One region of the Klebsiella ornithinolytica genome, then DNA from elsewhere that is predicted to be linked to it. Evidence: predicted binding sites of a transcription regulator. Region 1 holds the regulator's gene; each other region holds the start of a gene.
The links. Region 1 encodes CRP, which controls carbon source genes, mostly activating them, when cyclic AMP is high. Its sites were predicted from a motif close to ATGTGANNNNNNTCACAT; they were not measured.

Region 1 (2,186 bases):
GGCGCTGGGTACGCAGCACCCGGGCTATTCGGCTGAAGTGCCAGGCGCAGAACTGCCCTACCGGGTTGTCCGGATGCTGCCAGGCAATTTTCTCCAGCGCGCCGATCTGCTTATCCATGTTAAAGCGCCGCGGATAGCGGTGGTACAGGATGTCATCGGCCAGCACCCGCAGGCGAGCGGCAACGGTTTGCGCGTTCCAGCGGATCACCGCCTCGGCATGGCTGCGTTCTACCAGTTTTTGTACTTCTTCGGGTTGGTGCAGGCTGACGGAGATATGTTCCTGCAAATCCAGCGCCATCTGAAACGCCCGCAGCAGGCGCTTGTGGTCATTGCGCTGGTTCGCCGCCAGCATATGCATCTGCTGGTAGCATTGGGTGATCAGGTCCACCACCTTCTGCTGGCGCGTGAGCAGCGGCGGCAGTGAAGTGGTGGGATCGATATGCTGGGTCAGCAGGCTGTATTTGGCTTCGCAGTAGTTAGCCAGCTCGCGATAGAGCAGGCTCAGCGATTCGCGCAGCGGCTGCTCGCGCCATAGCCAAAACCAGAACCAGTTAAACAGACCGTACCACAGCGTCCCGAGGGCGTAGATCAGCAGTGGCTCCCAGACGGGCATGTTTCCGGCAAGGCTCAGGGTAAAGATCGCGGCAATCAACGAAGCGGGCAGAAGCCTGGCGTGCAGAGAGCTGATCTCCGCCGTCACGCCGAGCAGCAGCGCCAGGCCGCTGAGAATCAAAGGTAGCGGGATCGCCTGCTGAAGCAGAAGCTGGACGACCAGACTGCAGCCGGCGAACAGCGAACCGCCAATAATCAAGCGTTTAAAAAAACGTTTGTGCGGCGTATCCAGACCGGCGACGTTACAGCAGGCGGGCACCAGCGAGAACAGCAGACCTTGCTGTAAATGACCGAGGAGGAGGCCGATTGCGACAGGCAAACACAACACCAGCGTTTGCCGCAGTGCATAGTTGACTTCCGGGTGATAAATCAGCCTGCGCCACATAGAGGGAAAACAAAAACGGCGTATTGCGCAAGCAATACGCCGTTTTATCGACTTAACGCGTACCGTATACGACGATAGTTTTACCGTGTGCGGAGATCAGGTTCTGATCTTCCAGCATCTTCAGGATACGGCCAACGGTTTCGCGGGAACAGCCAACGATCTGACCAATTTCCTGACGGGTAATTTTAATTTGCATACCATCAGGGTGGGTCATCGCATCCGGCTGTTTTGCCAGGTTCAACAGCGTCTGAGCGATGCGCCCGGTGACGTCGAGGAAGGCAAGGTTACCCACTTTTTCTGAGGTCACCTGCAGACGGCGAGCCATCTGCGACGACAAGCGCATCAGGATATCCGGGTTAACCTGAATGAGCTGACGGAATTTTTTGTAGGAGATTTCGGCCACTTCACATGCGGTTTTCGCACGTACCCAGGCGCTACGCTCCTGGCCTTCTTCAAACAAGCCTAATTCACCGATGAAATCGCCCTGGTTGAGGTAAGAGAGGATCATCTCTTTACCTTCTTCATCCTTGATGAGCACAGCCACAGAGCCTTTGACGATGTAGTACAACGTTTCTGCTTTTTCACCCTGGTGGATCAGCGTGCTTTTAGATGGGTACTTATGAATGTGGCAATGAGACAAGAACCATTCGAGGGTAGGGTCTGTTTGCGGTTTGCCAAGCACCATGCGCGGTTATCCTCTGTTATAAGCTATCTCCGGGTGCCGACACTACACGGCATCCGGGCATGCAATCGTATTGTTTCCCTATGCCTGGGAAACGGGCTGGTGATTTTTCTTCAGCCTGTAATGTGAACTCCTCTGCATACATGCAGTACATCAATGTAATACTGTAGCATCCCGACTGTTTTAGCATAGCTTTTGCCGCATGTCTCCTGGTGTCTCGCTTCAGCATGATGCAGGTCGCCTTCCGTTGCGAGAATTGTTATGTACGCGTAATCTGTCAGGAAAATTGCAACCTTGGAGTTAAATTTTATGCAAGCTCGTGTGAAATGGGTTGAAGGGTTAACCTTCATCGGAGAGTCGGCTTCAGGTCACCAGATTCTGATGGACGGCAACTCCGGAGATAAAGCGCCAAGCCCAATGGAGATGGTGCTGATGGCGGCGGGCGGATGCAGCGCGATCGATGTCGTGTCTATTTTGCAGAAAGGTCGTCACAACGTGACTAACTGT
Region 2 (2,186 bases), 1.4 Mb from region 1:
GTACATCCCCGGCGTGGTGACCGGCATGTTGGTCTGCAGGTTGAGAATCCCTTTGTTGGCAAAGGATTCGCACAGCTGGCCGTTGTCGGCGTTAATGGCGAACAGGCGACCATCGTTGACCGGCAGGATAATCCGGCGCGGACAGTTGGCGACGACATCTGCCGGCGCGTTGTCTGCTTTCGCTTCGTGATAAGAGACGCCGCGGCAGGTGACGTGCTGGAAGGACGGATCCGCGTTCAGCTGCGGGTCAAAGTGCCATTTTTCTTTCCCGGTAGCCGCATCAAGGGCAAACAGACGCTGGTGGGCGGTACACAGGTACAGCATGTTCCCCACTTTAATCGGCGTCACTTCGTTGGTGATTTCACCCGGATCGTTGGGCTGCTTCAGGTCGCCGGTGCGGAATACCCAGGCTTCCTTCAGGTTTTTCACGTTATCGGCGTTGATTTGCTTTAGCGGTGAATAACGTTGGCCTTCCTGGTTACGGCCGTACGCCGGCCAGTCGCCATCGGCAACCGCGGAGATCGGCGCCGCAGGCGTCGCATCGGCATTCAGGGTACCGTTCACTTCCTGCGGATCGTTAAAACCGGCCCAGGTCAGGATACCGCCGCTGATCAGCAGGGCCACAACCAGACCGGCGACCGCGCCGGCCGATGGGATCGGCAGACGACGCCAGACAAAAGGCAAAATGAGCCAGATGCCGAAGAAGACCAGAATATCGCTACGCGGCGTAAGCGCCCAGAAGTCAAAGCCGACTTCCCAGACGCCCCAGATCATGGTGGCGAGAAGCAGCGCGGCATAGAGCCAGAGCGCTGCGCGTTTGCCCCGCAACAGCATCACGGTGACGGCCAGCATGACGAGGCCAGCAATAGGGTAATACCAGGAGCCGCCAATGGCCGCCAGCCATACCCCACCAATAAGAAGATACAGGCCGCAGAACGCTGCAAAGAGAGCTGTCAGCGTCACGAGAAGCCGTGATTGTTGAGACTTTGTTTCTGCCATAGAAAGACACTCGGTTGTTTGTTAATTTTTTAATTGCAATTAATTATAGGATTTAACAAGTGTGATCGGAATCACAAAATGGGCTTTATTATTCCCTGCATCGCATATTTCTTTTTACTGGTATACTGCATAGCTTGCCGGTCAATGTCGGTGCATTCGCAGCGGTGTTGATGATTTATCTTAAGAATCAAATGGTTAGTTTAATGAAACATACTGTAGAAGTGATGATCCCGGAAGCCGAGATCAAAGCGCGTATCGCCGAACTGGGTCGTCAAATCAACGAATGCTACAAAGACAGCGGCAGCGAGATGGTGCTGGTGGGGCTGCTGCGCGGCTCATTTATGTTTATGGCCGATCTGTGTCGTGAAGTACAGGTGCCGCATGAAGTCGATTTTATGACCGCCTCCAGCTACGGCAGCGGCATGTCGACGACCCGTGACGTTAAAATCCTGAAAGATCTGGATGAAGACATTCGCGGTAAAGACGTATTGATTGTGGAAGACATTATCGATTCCGGCAACACGCTGTCTAAAGTGCGTGAAATTCTCAGCCTGCGTGAGCCGAAATCTCTGGCTATTTGTACGCTGCTGGACAAGCCTAGCCGCCGTGAAGTGAACGTGCCGGTAGAGTTTGTTGGCTTTGCTATCCCGGATGAGTTCGTGGTCGGCTACGGGATTGATTACGCTCAGCGCTATCGCCATCTGCCGTACGTCGGCAAAGTGGTGCTGCTGGACGAGTAAGGTTTCATGCAACCCCGGACGATGGCGCACCGCGCTGCCGGGGTTTTCTGAAGCGGGCGGCTTACTTGTGGTTGACGTGTTTGCTCTTGAGGTTGGAAATTCCGTGGCGGTAGCGCTGTTCAAGGGTTTCGCGGCTGACGGCAGTCACATCAAGATCGCGTAACAGCCCGTCATGGATACCGTAGGCCCAGCCGTGGATGGTGACCTTCTGACCCCGCTTCCACGCCGACTGCATAATGGTCGAGTGGCCCAGGTTATAAACCTGCTCCATCACGTTCAGTTCACATAATGTATCCAGTCGACGCTCTTCAGGCATTTCGCCCAGCAGCGAACTGTGTTTGAACCAGATATCGCGAATATGCAGCAGCCAGTTGTCGATAAGCCCCAGCTCGGTGTTTTCTACTGCCGCCTGCACGCCGCCGCAGCCGTAGTGGCCGCAGATGATGA
Region 3 (2,186 bases), 1.4 Mb from region 1:
GCATTGTGTATCGCCATCTCTTTGCCTTTGTCCGTTTGCATCGTGTCGGGTAAACGCAACAGCTTGCACTGAAAATGGTCCAGCGCATATTTTTTGTCATCCAGTTTACGCTGGTCAGCAAAGGGATCGTCAGCATCAAACAGGATGTTGTTCAGCGCCCCGGAGACCGCGAAGACGCGGGCCAGACCAATTGCGCCAAGCGCCTCCAGCCGATCGGCGTCCTGGACAATTTTCGCCTCCGCGCTTTGTGGGGAAATACCGGCACTGAAACTGTGCGCTTCAATCGCATGATAAACGGCTGGATAGCGGTCGCGCGGAAAATCGGGGAATGACGACTGGAGAATAGCCAGCGTTTTTTCTGCCGCCATCACCGAGGAGCGGCTGCGCTCGGGATGGTTTTTCGGCAGGCTAACAATGTCATGAAAATAACAGGCGGTCAGAATAACCAGGCGATCGGCCTGACTCTCTTCAGCCAGCCGCTGCGCGGTTCCCCACACGCGACGAAAGTGCGAAATGTCGTGGGCGGAGTCGCCCTGGGTGAGATGTCCCGCAAGCCAGGCTTCAAAGCGTTGCTGCCAGTCTAGTTGTTGCATACGCGTTCCTCTGAGAGAAGTCAGCGTTGAGCATAGCAACTTTAATCGTGTTGTTCATGCATCCTGGGGTCAGGGCGGGTGTACCAGGCTATCGCCCCCAGAATAGCGCCAACCACGCTCAGCACAAGGAACCCGAGCAGAGCGCCAAGCCACTTACCTGACGTCGATCCCAGATCGCCGTCAATTGTCGCACCGGGGACACTTTCAATTTTGCCAACGACCCACCAGTAGCGCGCCATTGCCCACAGAAAGTAACCACAAAAGGCATAAAAGACCCACAGGGCAAGTTTCCCACCCGGACTTCGTTTCGCTTTCTGCTCCATTAACTCCTCTCCTTTAACTGACAACGAAACCGCGGCACCCGGCAAAAAGGTGACGCACGTCACATTATACTGTGAAAAAGATAACGAAACAGCACCTTCCTCCGGTGAACAAGCGCTTTTAACCATCGCGAGATAGTGATACTTACGTGCCACAGCAGCACAGGATTTATTATCCATCGCCATAAATCTGTGGCGGATAATAATAACCAGCACGCTGGCTCACTACCGTTCGTATAGCGGAGAGATATTTCTCCATCCTCAAAGCCCGTATAAATCCGCACGCACATTGCAGCATCACGCATTATCCGAGAATTAAATAACCCACCCAAATCATTTAAATGACACTCATAATTTATGATAATTAAATTAATGACATGAATACATCACCACAAACACCTAACATATTGTTATTAAAAACAATAAACCACAAAAATACATCATTTCAAAATGATAAATTTTTAATATAAAAATTCAAAATGAAACATTTTGTAATATTGGATATAATTTATTTACATTTTTATTTTAAATAAAATTGAACCTTGCCGATACTATGAAATTGCTTTTTGCAACACGCACACCTATTCATATTAATGATGATTAAAAGGGAATATATAATGAAAAGAAAAACACTGGCACTTTTGATTCCGGCATTATTAGTGGCCGGAACCGTCAATGCAGCAGAAATCTACAATAAGAACGGAAACAAGCTGGATTTCTACGGCAAAATGGTGGGTGAACACATTTTCACCAACACCGATCGCAACAACAGTGACAATAACTCCAAAGATACCACTTATGCCCGTTTCGGCGTAAAAGGTGAAACGCAGATTAACAGCGATCTGACCGGCTATGGACAGTTTGAATACAACATCAAAGCCGATAAACCAGAAGGCGAACAGGGTAGCGCAACGCGTCTGGCGTTTGCTGGTTTAAGATTCGCCAACTACGGCTCATTTGATTATGGTCGTAACTATGGTCTGGTTTATGACGCGGCGGGTTACACCGATATGCTGGTCGAATGGGGTGGCGATGGCCTGGTAGCAACCGACAACTTTATGACGGCTCGCACCAACGGCGTCGCCACTTATCGTAACAGCGACTTTTTCGGCCTGGTTGATGGCCTGACAATCGCACTGCAATATCAGGGTAAAAATAATAACCGCGATCGTTTGAAAGCTAACGGTGACGGGTATAGCACGTCAGTCGATTACAACATCGATGGATTTGGTTTTGCCGCCGCATACAGCAATTCAGACCGTACCGACGAGCA
Region 4 (2,186 bases), 1.2 Mb from region 1:
ATCTCCCGGCGTCGGCGCAGCTGCGCCTCATCCGGGCTACGGTTTTGTCACCGTGACGCCTTAGTAGCTGCTGGCGCTCTTACCGTCGCCGTGCCCCAGCGCTTTCAGCAGGCTTGCCAGCAGGCTGGATGCGCCGAAACGATAGTGGCGAGAATCCGCCCAGTCGGCACCGAACAGTTCATCGGCAATGGCCAGGAACTGCTGCGCATCTTCAGCGCTGCGGACGCCGCCCGCAGGCTTAAAGCCAACGGTTTTCTGTACGCCCATATCGCGGATCACTTCCAGCATGATACGTGCGCTTTCCGGCGTCGCGTTTACCGGGACTTTACCGGTCGAGGTTTTGATGAAATCCGCCCCGGCTTTAATAGAAATTTCAGAAGCTTTACGAATTAACGCTTCTTCTTTCAGCTCACCGGTTTCGATGATCACTTTCAACAGCACGTTGGCCGCCGCGCAAGCCTCTTTACAGGCCTTCACCAGATCGAATCCGACCTGCTCGTTACCCGCGATCAGCGCGCGGTACGGGAATACCACGTCAACTTCGTCCGCGCCATAAGCGATAGCCGCACGGGTTTCCGCCAGCGCGATATCGATATCATCGTTACCATGCGGGAAGTTGGTGACCGTGGCGATACGGATATCCGGGGTGCCTTGCGCGTTCAGCGTTTTACGCGCGATCGGGATAAAGCGCGGATAGATGCAGATAGCCGCTGTATTCCCTACCGGCGTTTTTGCCTGATGGCACAGAGCGATCACCTTTTCATTGGTGTCATCGTCATTCAGCGTGGTCAGGTCCATCAGTTTCAACGCGCGCAGGCTGCTTGCAGATAAATCAGTCATTTTACACTCCGACGGCTTATTGCCGGTTCAATAGTTTGTTCACCTTGCGAGTCTGTTACTATTGTAACATCACCTCGCCGTTACACTTCGACATTCATCACAGTTAATGAAAACTCATAGAGAATTTGCATTACTGTAATGTGACGCAAGTCACCTTTACGAGTGCAGTATTGCGCTGCAAAACGCCATGTTTACTTTAAGCATAATCAAAATCCGCAGACGCAACTGAATGTTAATATAATAACATAAAACCACAGGACACCTCGACAGCAGCGAGTGCATTTTGTGCTAAAAATTGAAAAACAGGCAATAATCACTGAAAAATAAGTAAGTTACTAAAAACAGGAAATGATGGAATTATAACATCCACAGAGGAGTGAGAAAGGGAGGTATCCGGGAATACCGGCGATGAAGCCGCAGCCTCTTCACCGCGGCTGACGCACGAGCGTCATCACTGAGAGTGGGACGTCACAGGGCACAGAACAACGCTTTCGTATTGTGAATCAACGTATTGGCAATGACATCCGCAGGTTCCTGTCGCAGTTCACATAGCGAGGCAAAGACACGGGCCACCTGCTCGGGCCGATTTGGCTGCCCCTGAAAACCATTGAGCGGCATATCCGGCGCATCCGTCTCCAGCAGCAGTGCCGATAGCGGTAGACGCGCCATGACATCACGCGTTTTACTGGCGCGTGGGTAGGTTATGGTTCCGCCGACGCCAATTTTATAACCTGCCTGAACGAAACGTTCCGCTTGCTGCAGGCTTCCCGCGAAACCATGCACCACGCCGGTTCTCGGCAGGGCATGTTTTTTCAGCAGCATCGCCAGCTTATCGTGAGTACGTCGGGAGTGCAGAATCACCGGCAGATCGTAACGCTTCGCCAGCCGCAGCTGCGCTTCCAGCATGACCTGCTGGCGCTCAAACTGCGGATCGTCACGATACAGATCGAGCCCCGTCTCCCCCACCGCGACCAGCTTTCGGTGGCGTTGGCGCAGGCACTCCTCCAGGCGCTCAAGACTGCGCTCATCATGCCGCTCGATCGCAATGGGATGCAGTCCCACGGCGGCATAAATCGCTTCATGCTGCTCCGCCAGCGCTAATACGCGGGGGAAATTTTCCGCTTCAATGGCCGGAACAATTATCTGCGTCACCCCGGCTTGCGCCGCCCGGGCAAGACTCTCGGCGGCATGGCCGGCGAAGGGCGGGAAATCAAAATGACAATGCGTATCGATAAACGTCCACGTCATGCCAGATCCTCGTTATCAAAGCTGGCATCATTAGCCTGCGGGGCGGTCACGAAAGTGGCCGGGTGAGAATCGTTGGCGACGGAAGCCGCCGGCACCAC

Region 2: the regulator CRP is predicted to act here: its motif matches at 1,059-1,076, upstream of hpt (hypoxanthine phosphoribosyltransferase).
Region 3: the regulator CRP is predicted to act here: its motif matches at 964-981, upstream of drpB (cell division protein DrpB).
Region 4: the regulator CRP is predicted to act here: its motif matches at 979-996, upstream of deoC (deoxyribose-phosphate aldolase).

The regions. Positions count from the first base shown of each region.
Region 1 is NZ_CP130153.1:438,353-440,538, forward strand. Features, by position in the region: gene Q1L34_RS01960 (YccS/YhfK family putative transporter) at 1-997, opposite strand, end outside; gene crp (cAMP-activated global transcriptional regulator CRP) at 1,050-1,682, opposite strand; gene Q1L34_RS01970 (OsmC family protein) at 1,989-2,186, shown strand, end outside.
Region 2 is NZ_CP130153.1:4,594,790-4,596,975, reverse strand. Features, by position in the region: gene Q1L34_RS21865 (glucose/quinate/shikimate family membrane-bound PQQ-dependent dehydrogenase) at 1-999, opposite strand, end outside; gene hpt (hypoxanthine phosphoribosyltransferase) at 1,203-1,739, shown strand; gene can (carbonate dehydratase) at 1,801-2,186, opposite strand, start outside.
Region 3 is NZ_CP130153.1:1,876,959-1,879,144, reverse strand. Features, by position in the region: gene Q1L34_RS08730 (phosphohydrolase) at 1-593, opposite strand, end outside; gene drpB (cell division protein DrpB) at 635-916, opposite strand; gene Q1L34_RS08720 (porin) at 1,531-2,186, shown strand, end outside.
Region 4 is NZ_CP130153.1:4,763,724-4,765,909, forward strand. Features, by position in the region: gene deoC (deoxyribose-phosphate aldolase) at 61-840, opposite strand; gene Q1L34_RS22600 (TatD family hydrolase) at 1,309-2,088, opposite strand; gene Q1L34_RS22605 (patatin-like phospholipase family protein) at 2,085-2,186, opposite strand, start outside.